DNA from 2 places in the Shewanella sp. Koi 1 genome. Region 2 is predicted to be linked to the other one. Evidence: riboswitches for the same ligand, from Rfam matches in the RefSeq annotation. Region 2 holds a riboswitch; the other holds the start of a gene.
What was found. A riboswitch is a leader RNA that binds a small molecule or an ion and turns the genes downstream of it on or off. The one in region 2 is predicted to bind thiamine pyrophosphate.
Positions count from the first base shown of each region.

Region 1: another riboswitch for thiamine pyrophosphate. It lies ahead of ACUZ8J_RS08515 (TonB-dependent receptor); the one in region 2 lies ahead of thiC (phosphomethylpyrimidine synthase ThiC).

Region 1 is NZ_JBREJM010000001.1:1,925,242-1,932,477, reverse strand. It holds gene ACUZ8J_RS08515 (TonB-dependent receptor) at 4-2,202, opposite strand; TPP riboswitch at 2,256-2,366, opposite strand; gene ACUZ8J_RS08510 (YcfL family protein) at 2,538-2,930, opposite strand; gene ACUZ8J_RS08505 (PaaI family thioesterase) at 3,039-3,503, opposite strand; gene ACUZ8J_RS08500 (PaaI family thioesterase) at 3,490-4,017, opposite strand; gene hinT (purine nucleoside phosphoramidase) at 4,014-4,370, opposite strand; gene ACUZ8J_RS08490 (M61 family metallopeptidase) at 4,516-6,282, shown strand; gene ACUZ8J_RS08485 (LuxR C-terminal-related transcriptional regulator) at 6,452-7,087, opposite strand.
Region 2 is NZ_JBREJM010000001.1:2,543,609-2,550,844, reverse strand. It holds gene trhA (PAQR family membrane homeostasis protein TrhA) at 75-758, opposite strand; gene ACUZ8J_RS11215 (hypothetical protein) at 1,033-2,199, shown strand; TPP riboswitch at 2,374-2,472, shown strand; gene thiC (phosphomethylpyrimidine synthase ThiC) at 2,631-4,811, shown strand; gene thiE (thiamine phosphate synthase) at 4,814-6,496, shown strand; gene ACUZ8J_RS11200 (HesA/MoeB/ThiF family protein) at 6,493-7,236, shown strand, end outside.

The sequences.
Region 1 (7,236 bases), 620 kb from region 2:
GGATTACATAAACTTAACGTTTAGTGTCACCCCAATTTGGCGAGGGTCGCCGTAACGGATATATTGCTTTTCCGCCCAGCCGTTATCCGGCTCATTACCAAAATAGAAACCACGCACGCCATATTCTTCATCGAACAGGTTGCGGCCCCATAAATACGCCGACCAAGCACTCGCCTCGTAACCTAAGCGCGCATTCACAATGGTGTATGGCTCAGAGCGCGAGTCGTTGCTGTCTGAGTAGTAAAACTCACTCTTACCACTCATGTTGACGTTGGCAAACCAACCCGAGTTCGCACGATACGTACCGCCTAAGCTGTAGGTCAAGTGTGGTGAATGGGCCAAATCGCGACCCGTTAAGTCCACATCGCTACCGTATTTATCTTGGTACTGGTAATCGCCGTACGCCGTCTCTAACCAACCTAGGCTTGAGTAAAACTGGAGATTATCGGTGGCATACCAAGTGGCGTCCAACTCGGCACCGTAGTTGTGTGAGCTACCCGCATTTTCAGTGTAGAGGATAAAGCGTTGTGGCTTGTTAGGATCTTGCTGGGATGCGGCCACTTGCTGATCCTGTCTGTCCATATAGAACAGCGCCAGATTCGTATCGATAAGCCCTTCAAACCAATGGGATTTAAGACCGATTTCGTAGTTGTATAGGGTTTCGGTATCAAACTCTTTTTTATCATTGAGTTCGACTGGCAAAGTCATGTTAAAACCGCCCGCCTTGTAACCGCGCGCCACACGGGCGTACACATTATGGGACTCATTCAGCACTTTGCTCAGCGCAATATGGCCGCCCCACATGGTTTCGCTCGGGTCAAAATTATCATTGTTGGTGTCTGAGTAATGGCTATTGCGACGCTCGACACGCAGTCCCACAGACAAGGCATAATCGGCACCTAAATCCGTATCCAGCTGACCAAATACGGCGTAATTGGTTGCTTCATATTCAGAATCTAATACCTCATCGGGCCAAGTATTATATTCAGAATACAGTTGGTTATCTTCTTTAAGGTTCATTGCATAAACCCCAAGTAACCAGTCGGTTGAGCCGGCAAAAATACGGCCTTGGTCGGTCGAGCTTAAGCGGAACTCTTGGGATAAGGTCTTACGCTGACCGGTTTTGTCCCAGAAGTAATCGTACTGACAAGGGGCGAGATTGCCCTCATCCTCACATTGCTTGGAGGCCCAATATTCAGGGTTCGCCCAATCGCCATCGTAACTATAATGGTGATCGGTATTGGCAAATGAAGTCAGCGAGGTTAACTCAAACGACTCAGCGCCCGAGTAAGTTGCTTTAAATCCTGCGCCCGTGGTGCGCTGGCTATCGACACCCGGCTGATCCGAAATAGTATGTTTAGGATCGTTGGTTAAGCTCCAGGCATCGTAGCCGTTATCAAAATCGGCATGCAGCAGAGTTAAATCGAGTTGCAGATTGTCGGTGGCATACCAGCGTAATTTAGCGCGACCAGTAAATTCATCACGACCATTGGTATCTTCTTTATTTAAATACAGATTATCGCGATAACCGTTTTGTTGATGTTGCTGCAGCGACACGCGGTACAACAATTTACCCGAATCGGTTAACGGCCCTGAGCTAAAACCGCTGAAGGTTTGCAAATCGTCATTGCCTAAAGAGACCTCGGCGCCATGTTCAAACACATCGGTCGGGTCATTACTCTTAAGGTAAATCAAGCCCGCTAACGCATTGGCGCCATAGCGGGTACCCTGCGGGCCGCGTAACACTTCGACCTGCTGCAGATCGTACATACTCGACACCATGCCGATACCAGATAAATCTATATCATCAATGATATAACCTACAGATGAGTTAGGCGCGCCTTGATATTGTTCCTGTTCACCCACACCGCGGATCTGGAAATACTTAGGACGTGAGCTGCCACCCGACCAGTTAAAGTTGGCGATGGAATTCATCACATCTTCAAAGTGCTGGGCACTTTCATCTTGAATTTGCTGGGCATCGATAACGGTAATGCTCGATGGCATTTTTTCTAAGCTGGCACTGCGAAAATCTGCAGTCACCACCATGATTTCCATATCATTGCTAGGCTCAGGTTTATCGATAGCATCGGTTTGCGCCCATGCGGCCGTGCTTAACGCCGCCGAAATGGCCAGCGCCAATGGCGCACGCGTTAACGATAAGGAGAAGGTGGAACTCTTGGTAGACTTTTTGTTAGACATAGGACCTCAAATACATGTTTGAGATCCGGCAACGAATAAGCGATTCAGAAGTGTGCTGTTGATTGGCCCATTCCTACGCCGGTATTAGCCGGATCAGGTTCTAAGGGTTCGTCTGATGACATCTCAGTCTGCCACTTTATTGGCAAACACCCCTTGGCGGCGCTAAGTATACATGACAAGCAGGAAAGAACGACACTTTGAAATGAAAAATGCCAGCATTGCTGGCATTTTTTGGCTTAATGGCCGTTTAATCGATATCGACTGGGTGTTAGCGTAACGAAATACCGCTGTATTCTTTAGCCCACACTCACATTCACACTAACACTCGCAAAACGTTAGTTTGAATAAGTCTCGCGCACATAGACATCGAATTTCGCCACTTGTGCATTTGGGGCCACGGCCGATACTTGCAGCTGTTGTTTACCGTGTAATTTCACCGATTTCCAACTGGTGGCTTCATCTTCGATGGTAAAGCCGCTGGCGTCGTACCAAGTAAACTTATATTGCACTCGCATATCGCTTGAGGACTTGCTGACAATCAACGCCGAACCTTGGATAAGATCGCCAACACGGCGCGCCTCAACCCCTTCAACACTGATATCACGGGCAAAACTTTTGCTATCGACGCGGGTTTCTCCCAGTGAGTTCACCGAAATGCCCGCCGTATTAGTACAGGCACCGAGTGTCAGTGCTGCAGCCAAGATTAATCCACTGTAAATTGCTTTCATTTTGTTTTCCCTCACTCACAAAAACCTAGGTGCCGAACAACGGATGGGCAATGACACTACGCCAGCTGAACTTATGCTTAACGTACTCATCCTGCCCTAGCCTCGCGATTAATCGATTAAAAAGTGCGCCCTTGCGGTAGCGATCAACTGCTTACGATTGGTTTGCCAACAATTGATATTCACATTGGCGACCCGTCGACCCTGACGGGTGATACGACATTCGGCGAAGCTGTCCTTATGTAGGCCAGCACGCAGGTAATCAATCGAGAAATCAACTACTTTTGGTACTTTTGCCGTTTGCATAAACACCATTAACTGCACTATGGCTGACATTTCCATAAAACCAGCAATCACTCCACCATGAATCGCGGGCAGGATGGGATTACCGATATTGTCGTCCTTAGCGGGGAGTTTAAAAATCAGCTCGTCGCCAAAACGCTCGACCTTCATGCCAATAAACTTAGCATAAGGTACATGTTCGAGTAGATGACCAAAGTCGTTCAGCTCGGTGGCGCGTTTTACAATTCCCTGCACATCGAGGGTTTTCTGCTCGGTCGGCTTATTTGAGTTCATCTGTCTCTCCTAAGGGCGGCACGGCTTCTCCCATCAAGGCTTGTCTAAAGGCATCGCCCACCATTTCGGGGCTGATCCGCATAAAAGAGCCCACCGCATGGGCGATAGGATCATCAATGCTGTCCTGATAGGCGATGGCGCGGGTAAAGGCAATATTAGATGACAACTTATAGCACTCGGCGAAGCCATAAACTGGCTTATGGGGCTGCGCGGGCTTCATATAATCGACCCGTAAGTCGAGGGTCGGCGAAATTTCTAAGGATTGATATTTTTGAAAAATCGCACTCACTACCGCGCTGCCACAGGCGGTGTCCATCAAGGTGGTGATCACCCCGCCGTGGATAACCCCCGTATCGGGATAACCAATTAACTCAGTGCTATAGGGCAACTCAATCAGTACATGGTGCTCACTGGCTTCGAGCACGGTTAACCCTAAGCGACGGCACTGGGCGAGCTGATCGACAAATCGCTGCGCCATTTGAGTCAGCGGAAAAAAATCAGGATTTACCTTCATTGACCTTGGCTCAGCATGGGTCCCAATGGCTCTCCGCCAACGAGATGAATATGGATATGGTACACTTCCTGTCCGCCATGTTTGTTGCAGTTCATGATCAAACGATAACCATCTTTGGCAATCCCCGCCTCTGCCGCCAATTTGGCCGCCACTGTCATCATCCGGCCGAGTGCAGGCTCATCCGAAGCTTTCATATCATTTGCAGTTGGGATCAAATGATTCGGCACAATCAGAATATGGGTTGGCGCCTTTGGTGAGATGTCTCTAAATGCGGTCACCAGCTCGTCTTGATACAGAATGTCGGCGGGAATTTCGCGGCGGATAATTTTGCTGAAAATGGTTTCTTCGGCCATGGGGAGTCCTCCTTGGGTTAATTGGGATAGTATACTAGCAATTCAACGCTTTGTGTCTCCAGATATTTTGCGTTTCATTTGCCTGTTGTGCGCATTTTTGGCAGCATGACGCCCATTAAAACGCATCGGTTTTACAGGATAAATTATGATCCACTATCACATCATTCCCGTCGATCCCAAGGCGCACTTGTTCGCCGTCACCATGACGGTACAAAAGCCTCACCCTAAACAAGTTTTTAGCCTTCCCGCGTGGCTTCCCGGCAGTTATATGGTGCGGGATTTTGCCAAGAATATTATCGATCTTAAAGCCACGGGCGATAACGGCGAGCCGCTTAAGCTCACTCAGCTGGATAAACAAACCTGGTCGGTCGAACATCAAAGCACCCAACTCACCTTAACCTATCAAGTGTATGCTTGGGACTTGTCGGTACGCACCGCGCACCTCGATATGACCCACGGTTTCTTTAACGGCAGCAGTGTATTTTTAGCCGCCCACGGCTTTGAGGCAGGCTTACACACAGTAACGATGGCGGCGCCGACCGAGCCGAGCCTAAGCGAATGGCGACTCGCGACTCGCATGACACGTCAAAGCGGTGATGAATTTGCCTTTGGTGAATTTTGCGCACAAAGCTATGACGAACTTATCGATCATCCAGTTGAGATGGGGCTATTCACCCACGCCAGTTTTGAAGCCTGTGGCGTGAGACACGATATTGTATTAAACGGTCGCCACCGCGCCCATATGCCGAGACTCTGCCAAGATTTAAAGGCGATTTGCGAATATCAAATCAAGCTGTTTGGCACACCAGCGCCCTTTGAACGTTATCTGTTTATGACAACAGTGCTCGACAATGGCTTTGGTGGTTTAGAACATAGGGCATCGACAGCACTCATGTGCTCGCGCAAAGATTTGCCGCTGTCGATGGATGCACCGATTAATAACGACTACCGCACCTATTTATCGCTCTGCAGCCATGAATATTTCCACAGCTGGAATGTCAAGCGCATCAAGCCAGAATGCTTCTTACCCTATCAACTCGAGGCGGAAACCTATACTCCGCAACTGTGGGCCTATGAGGGCATCACCTCCTATTATGATGATTTCCTTACCTATCGCGCAGGCTTAGTCGATGAGCAAAGCTACCTAGATATGCTGAGCGAAACCTTTACAAGGGTGTATCGCAGTCAAGGCCGCTTTAAACAAAGCATTAAGGACTCGAGCTTTAACGCTTGGACTAAGTTCTACAAACAGGATGAAAACGCCCAAAACGCCATTATCAGTTATTACACTAAGGGCGCACTGTTTGCTCTGTATCTCGATTTAACCCTCAGAAGCGAGACTCAAGGAAAATACAACCTCGACGATCTAATGACCATTCTGTGGCAGGAATATGCCCTGCAAAATCGCGGCACCACAGATGAATGTCATCAAAGGATTGTTGAACGCTTATTGGGGCGCGATTGCCAAGATCTCTTCGCCTATTTAGACAACACCGACGATATCCCGCTGGCACCGCTACTGGCCGAGTTTGGCGTTGAATTGACCCTGAGAGCGAGCCAAGGCGCGCAGGATGTCGGCGGTGGCTCGGCCAAAGGGTATGAGATTGCCTTTGGCGCTAAGACGCAAGCCGCACCAATCGGCCTTAAAGTAACCACGGTCGCCCAAGGCAGCCCTGCGCACCTTGCGGGCTTAAGCGCCGGAGATATCTTAATTGCGGCGGATAATCTGCAGGTGACAGGTCAATTTGAAGCGCAGCTTCAGCAATACCCACTCGGACAACACTTAACCCTGCATTGGTTTAGACGCGATGAATTGATGACGGGAGAACTGATTATTGCCGAGGCGCCAAAGGATACGGTTGCCTTAAGCATCACAGATAAAGACAAACTGCAGGCTTGGTTAGGTCGCTAATTTTTAATGCATTTATATTTAATGCAATAGTCTTTAATGCACTAGTTTTTAGTGCATTAGTCTTAATCCATAAAGCACAAAAGGGGCAATCGTATCGACGATTGCCCCTTTCTATTTGTTTCTTTGTTTGTGCAATTGAATATTAGCTTAGCGACCCATCAACAATGGGTTACACCACCACATCGTGTAAATAGGTTTGCGCCCAAGCGATGGCTTGACCACGGCTCGACACACCAATCTTACGGAAGACACGGTACAAGTGAGTCTTAATGGTGCTTTCACTCACAAACAATTGATTGGCGATATCGAGGTTAGTGCTGCCAGACAGCAGGGCTTGTAACACTTCGCGCTCACGGATAGTTAATGGCTCGGTATCTTCGAACAGTCCAAAGTCATCATTCACCCCATTCACCAATTGGATAGGGATCACTCTGTGTCCACGCAGGATGTTGGAGAGGCCAAGGCTGATTTCAGTCAGTCCTGCATCCAGATAAAACACCCCTGCCGTAGTCGAGGCTTGCATTAAGAAACGGGCATCAACCTGTTTAGGGAACTGGATATAAACGACTCGCACACTCGGGTGTTCGCGGGCAAGCAAGCGTTGAAATTGATAGGCTTTTTGAAGATCGACGGTGGAAAGGTCAATCACCACCATGGAAGCTTGGTTATCTTTGATTTGATCGCACATCTCGTCTGGGCTGACTTGGGACAGCTTAACGAGAAACTCCTGCGGCCAGCGTCCGGCCAGTAATTCCATCAGAACTTGCGATCTTGACACTACAATCCAATGTAATATTTTGAACATCCTGCTCACTCCCTGTCTGGTTAACGATTATTCATTTTGAGAGGAGAAACATCTCTCAATACCACTTCAACATCCGTTCAATAGACTTCCAAGTCTACCGTGCACACGATATTAGCATTAGATAAAACAGATTCAAAAGACTTACGATA
Region 2 (7,236 bases):
TGCACTGTGGTTTAAAGCGCCGCCATAAAAAAGCCATCCTGAGGATGGCTTGTGAGGAAAGACAGTGTTAGCGGCTAGATCACGGTTAAATAAATACAAAAGAAATGGCTCATCGCGCCCGCCAATACAAATAAATGCCAAATCGCGTGATTGTACGGAATGCGTTTACCGACATAGAAGATCACCCCTAAGGTGTAAAACAACCCACCCAATAGCAGAAGCTTAAATCCTAGCGGTGACATCGCCGCCGTCAAATCGCCTATCACAGTCACACACAGCCAACCCATCACTAAATAGAGCACTAGGCTCATTTTTTTAAAGCGATGAATAAACAAAGTTTTAAATAAAATTCCACCAATAGCCAAAGACCAAATCGCCGTGAGGATAACGGTTGAAAGCTGTCCTTGCAGGCTGATTAACATCAGCGGGGTATAGGTGCCTGCAATTAAGCAGTAGATAGCACAATGGTCTGCAATCTTGAGTTTATGTTTCCAGCCTATATGCGTCACGCTGTGATACAGGGTAGAACTTAAAAACAACAGAACGAGGCTTGTGCCATAAATAATAACACCTGTGAGCTGAATGTTGGTAAGGTGGTCGGCGCCTTTGAGGATCATAAACACTAAGCCAACCACGCCCGCGATCACCCCTAGACCATGGCTGATGCTATTGGCAATCTCTTCACTAAGGCTATAGCTACTGATGTTCAATGGTTTTTCATGACTCATTTGCGGCTCTATCAAACTCTGGCTTGGCATGCTGTTGATCCACTCGATGGCGATAATGACTGAGTCTATCAGTAGATAAATTGGAAAGCTATAATTAGCTTACACGTGTAAGCTAATTTATTTGGGGTTGACACTATCAACTGAGACTTAGCGAGCTCTTATCTAGTTGTACAACATTATGGTGCCCATTTACGACCGATTAATGTCAACGCCTTGGAACTTTGTGCGATGCACTTTCTCTAATCCCCAATAGTAATCATGGATTTGTTAAGTACTTTGTCCATTAAGTACTAAGGGATGGATTTTGCCTGTTCGCTCAAATATTACCCCAGAAGATGATCTTAGTTTTGATGCGTACGGCCGCGTGACAAACGATGAGACTGTACCATTTTCCGTTATGCCTTTTTGTGCAACCTCTTTTAGCGCCCATGCAGAGTCTTTGGGCAGTGCTATAAACCTCAATTTGACTGAGGCTAACCAAAGAGAGAGCGATAGCGCATTCAGACCCAACTTAGGCTTCAGTTGGCGAGAGTGGTCGCATTACTTCAATCTTAAGCCATTGTTTTGGGTCATCCTGGGCCATGGCTTACTGCTGTTATTATTAATTTTTTTATGGCGAACCCAGTCGGAGCAGTTAGGGCTGTCGTTTAGCGAATCTTCAGCCAATGCTCGAACTGCAACCAAAGCATTAAAGGCATATTTTATTTATGCGCCGCCAACGCAAACCGCTCCAGCGGATCCGGCTCAAGATATCTCAGTGGAAGAGTCTGCGGTTTCTCGCGAGCCGATAACTTCAGCGCCTAATACGGTAAAGCCGATGCCAAAAACTACAAAGCAGATTGCAAAGCCTCCTGAAGTCAGTGCCCGATTATCAAAAGTAAAAGCATCAGAAGTAACAGAATCAACAGCACCAGTACCAAGCACATCAGTGCCTAACGCCTCAACACCTAACGCCTCAACACAAAGCCAAACCCAGAAGAGTGCAAAAGAAGCTATTAAACCTCATAAGTCAGAAGTCCAATCAAGCTCGGCACAAGCGGTAAGTACAGAGCAGTCAGCGGCAAGTGGGCAAAGCGGCGGCGGGGCGGCAGGCAGCGTAGGATTATTTACCCAGCGCTATTTTGAACGTCAGCGTGAGCAAGCCTTGGATGATTTAGTGCTAGAGCAGGCAAATCATTACAGCAAACGGTCGAATTTGTCAGAAATGAGTCCTGAGATGGAGGTGTTGATTGTGCCCAATGCTGACGATTTTAGCGGCCCCACCAGTTTAGATTTAGAACTGGATCCCAATCGAATTGTCCGTAAAGGGGATACCTGCTATCGGGTTGTTAAAGTCGGCACCCAAATTAATCCCTATGCGGAGAATTTAGGGTTCCCCTTCAATTGCAGTGGCAAGAAAATGAATCAAGAAATTGACGATGCCATTAAGGCGCAGCTGGATAAAATGATGGTAAAGCGGCCCAAAGGTTGAAAAATAGCTATGATAAATTTTCACTAAAATGGTATTTATTGTGGTTTATAGAGTTTATTAAAATTAAATCTGTTTTTATACAATATGTTATTCGTTCTTTATTTTTGATTGGTAATTTGATTTTTACCTTGAAATTACGCTTGTTTGTTCGCTGCGCTTCTGCCTATACTTTTGCCCATCTTGTCGGAGTGCCTCTTGGCTGAGACCGTTTATTCGGGATCCGTTGAACCTGATCAGGTTAAAACCTGCGAAGGAAACAAGCATAATAACATCCATTAAATCGTATCAGCGGCCACCTTTTGCCCTGTATTAACCCACCGATTTAGTCGTTATTGAGTCCGCAAATCCGCTTAGGGTTTGCAAGGCTCAGCTTCAACACTCAAGTCTCCAGACAAGCAACCCCATTTTTATTTGTTAAAGTGAGATTGCTTATGTCCAGTTTAGAATCGTCCTCAGAATCGATTGCCGATAACATCCAGGCACAAACGAGTCGTCGTGCGGCGCGCGCCCAGGCCCAAGCATTTATCGATACCCTTAAACCATTACAACACCCTAATTCGCAAAAGTTGTATTTGCAGGGAAGCCGCGAGGATCTCCGTGTAGGGATGCGGCAAATTCTGCAAACCGATACACGGATTGGCGGCACAGCGACCGCGCCCATAGTCGAGAAAAATCCTCCCATTCCTGTGTATGACTGTGCCGGTCCTTATTCCGATCCGGCTGCGCAAATTAACGTGCGCCAAGGTTTAGCCAAACTCAGATTGCCCTGGATTATCGAGCGCCAAGATACTGAAGTGCTCGATTGTGCGACCTCAGATTTTACCCAGCAACGCCTGAAGGATGATGGGCTCGATCATTTGCGTTTCGAAGCTGGCTCAAGTGCGATTGTTCGTCCTCGCCGCGCCTTACCGGGTAAACGCGTGAGCCAATTACACTATGCCCGCCAAGGGATTATTACCCCCGAAATGGAGTATGTGGCGATTCGGGAAAATATGGCGCTCGCCGAGGTGCAAGATGAAATCTTAAACCGCCGCGGCCAAGGTGAATCCTTCGGCGCTGTGATTGGTAAACCTATTACCCCTGAATTTGTCCGCGATGAAATTGCCCGTGGGCGCGCGATTATTCCGTTAAATATCAATCATCCAGAAGCTGAGCCTATGATTATTGGCCGTAACTTCTTAGTGAAAGTGAATGCCAATATCGGTAACTCGGCGGTTACGTCCTCCATCGAGGAGGAAGTCGAAAAGCTAGTCTGGTCAACCCGTTGGGGCGCGGACACTGTGATGGACTTGTCTACGGGAAGGTATATCCATGAAACCCGCGAATGGATCATCCGCAACTCGCCAGTGCCTATTGGCACAGTGCCGATTTATCAAGCACTTGAAAAAGTGAATGGGGTTGCAGAACACCTGACCTGGGAAGTATTTCGCGATACCTTGATTGAGCAAGCGGAGCAGGGCGTCGATTACTTTACCATCCACGCGGGCGTGTTATTGCGCTATGTGCCCATGACCGCCAAACGGGTGACTGGGATTGTGTCCCGCGGCGGCTCTATCATGGCCAAATGGTGCTTGAGCCACCATCAAGAAAACTTCCTCTATACCCATTTTCGTGAGATTTGTGAGCTGTGCGTGGCCTACGATGTGTCGCTGTCATTAGGCGATGGTATGCGTCCAGGCTCGATTGCCGATGCCAATGATGAGGCGCAGTTTGCCGAGCTTGAGACCTTAGGCGAGTTGGTCAAAATCGCTTGGGAATACGATGTGCAGACCATTATCGAAGGGCCTGGACATATCCCGATGCAACTTATCAAAGAGAATATGGATAAGCAGCTTATCCACTGCGCCGAGGCGCCGTTTTATACCCTAGGGCCGCAAATTACCGATATTGCGCCGGGTTACGATCATTTCACCTCCGGAATTGGGGCTGCGATGATCGCATGGTATGGCTGCGCCATGCTCTGCTATGTGACGCCGAAGGAGCACTTAGGTTTGCCCAATAAGCAGGATGTCAAACAAGGGTTGATTGCCTACAAGATTGCTGCTCATGCGGCCGATATTGCAAAAGGTCACCCAGGCGCGCAGATCCGCGACAATGCGTTATCTAAGGCGCGTTTTGAATTTCGTTGGGAAGATCAATATAACCTAGGACTTGACCCTGATACCGCCCGTGCCTATCACGATGAATCCCTGCCACAGGAGTCGGCAAAGGTTGCGCACTTTTGCTCTATGTGTGGCCCTAAGTTCTGCTCAATGAAGATCACCCAAGATGTGCGCGACTATGCGGCAAGTTTAGCGGCGGGTACGTTGTCAGTGGCTTCGTCAAGCCAAAATGTTGAGAGCGCTGAAGCGCTTGCATCGATAAACCCTGCTCAACAAGGGCAATCAAACACAGAAGCAATCCAGCAGATCAGAGTCAAAACTCAAGATGAATTAGCGGCGGCCATGGCGCAAAAATCGGCTGAGTTTGCGGCCTCGGGCGCCAAACTGTATCTGCCGCTGGGCGATGTTAATACAGCCAATACAGCCAATACAGCCAACACAGCCAAAGAATCGGCCAAGCATAAGGACGGGACAGAACTCCAATCCATAGTACAGGTTGCGGAGGTTTGATAATGACCCCAGCTAAACATATTAGCCAAGTGGCGCCTAAACCTATCGTCTGGACCATTGCGGGTTCCGACAGCGGTGGCGGCGCGGGGATCCAAGCCGACTTAGCCACCATCAAGGATTTGGGCGGCCATGGATGCAGCGTGATCACCACGTTAACGGCCCAAAGTTCGGTGGCAGTGGATTTAGTTGAGCCGGTGAGTGAGGCAATGCTACTCACGCAGCTTTCGACCCTGTTAGCCGATCTACCGCCTCAGGCGATTAAAATTGGCTTACTCGCGAATCAGCAGCAACTGCATTTAGTTACCGATTGGTTGGCTGGTTTTAAAACCCAGTTTCCATTCGTCCCCGTTATTCTCGACCCTGTGATGGTCGCAAGCTGTGGGGATGAACTTGGGGATAAGAGCACGGCGAGCCGGCCACTTGATTTTACTCCCTTTAAGGGCTTGATTAGCCTGATAACGCCGAATGTGCAGGAGTTGGCAAGGCTTACTGTCGCCACAGACAAACAAGTGTCAGCAATTCACACAAGAGCAGCGTTCGCCGCTGCGGCAATGCAACTCTCTACGCAGTTAGCTTGTAGCGTATTAGCCAAGGGGGGGGATATTGATTTTGCGGCTCAGGCAAGTACAGGCATTAGCACAAGGGATAACTTAAGCGATCAACAAAGCGATATCACAAGTCATCGTATCGCCACAAATAATCAGTGTTTGGCGGAAGATCTGCTGATTTGTCATCAGGTTACGGGCTGCTCACCACTTGACGCTAATGGCGGCTTTTGGCTCAGCAGCGCGCGGATAAATACGCGCCATAATCATGGCAGTGGTTGTACTCTGTCTTCAGCCATCGCCACGGTGTTAGCCTTTGGCTTTGTATTGCAGGATGCCGTTGTGGTAGCAAAAGCCTATGTTAATCAAGGTTTAACTTATGCACAGGGTATTGGCAAAGGCCCAGGGCCACTCGCGCGTACCGCTTGGCCGCACAGCTTAACAGCATATCCTCACGTCACTGCTTATTCTCAAAACAGCTTGAGTGAATCCAGTGATTTGCAATGCGGCGCGTTTAAGCGCCTTGATCCTGACTTAGGGATTTATCCAGTTGTCGATAACTTACTATTACTCGAGCAGTTATTGGCGGCGGGCGTGAAGACGGTACAGCTCAGGATAAAGTCAAATGCGCTGGCGTCGGACGAACTTGAGGCACAAATCCAAACCGCGATTGCTTTAGGTAAGCATTATGATGCGCAGCTTTTTATCAATGATCATTGGCAGTTAGCGATAAAGCATGGCGCATTTGGGGTGCATCTTGGACAAGAAGATCTAGCGGTGACGGATCTTAACGCCATTCATGCAGCGGGATTGGCTCTTGGCATCTCGAGCCACGGTTATTTCGAGTTACTGCGTGCCCATCAACATGCGCCATCTTACATCGCCCTTGGGCATATCTTCCCGACGACAACCAAGCAAATGCCATCGGTGCCGCAAGGGTTATTCAAGTTAGCGCATTATGTTGAGCTGTTTAAAGCGCACTATCCCTTAGTGGCAATTGGCGGAATCGGGCCTTCTAATCTTGACCAAGTCAAAGCGACTGGGGTGAGAAATATTGCCGTGGTGCGGGCGATTACCGAGGCGAATGACCCAATAATGGCCTTTGCCGAATTGACGCGAGCTTGGGAGTCAAGCCTATGAGCACGACACAAACGCAGGCGCAATCCCTTGCCGATAAAGACTTTATTCGTTATTCGCGGCAAATATTTTTACCCGAGGTCGGTGAGGCTGGCCAGTTGCGGCTGAAACAGGCTCATGTGCTTATCGTAGGCCTCGGCGGCCTTGGGCAACTGGCGGCGCAGTATTTAGCCTGCGCCGGTGTCGGACGCTTAACGTTTGTCGACGGCGATAGGGTGGAATTATCTAATCTGCCGCGACAATTACTCTTTAGTGACGACGATATAGGTCATCACAAAGCCCTCATTGCGAAACAGAAATTGGCCGTGTTGGCGCAAGGTTGTGAGATTGATGCCGTTGCCGAGCATTTGACTCTTGAGTCTGCGAGCGATGTATTCGCTCGTTTGTTAGCCCATGACAAAGAGATGAGGTTAGTGCTTGATTGTACCGATAATCTTGCGGCGCGCCACTGTATCAATCGACTGTGTATTGAGCATGCCTTACCTCTGGTGAGTGCCTCCATTGCCGCTTTCAACGGTCAACTGTTTGCGGTTGATCAACAGCGTTTCCCAATGGGCGGTTGTTATCACTGTATTTTCCCCTCGAATACTCGCGCGCCACAAAATTGTAGCAGCCAAGGTGTGCTTGGCCCCAGTGTCGGCGTGATGGCATCGATGCAGGCGCTGCTAGCAATGCAATTGTTGCTCCTAGCCACGCCGCCAACCTCTGCAACAAAGCAAACAGCCAATCAGACTTTCGAAGAG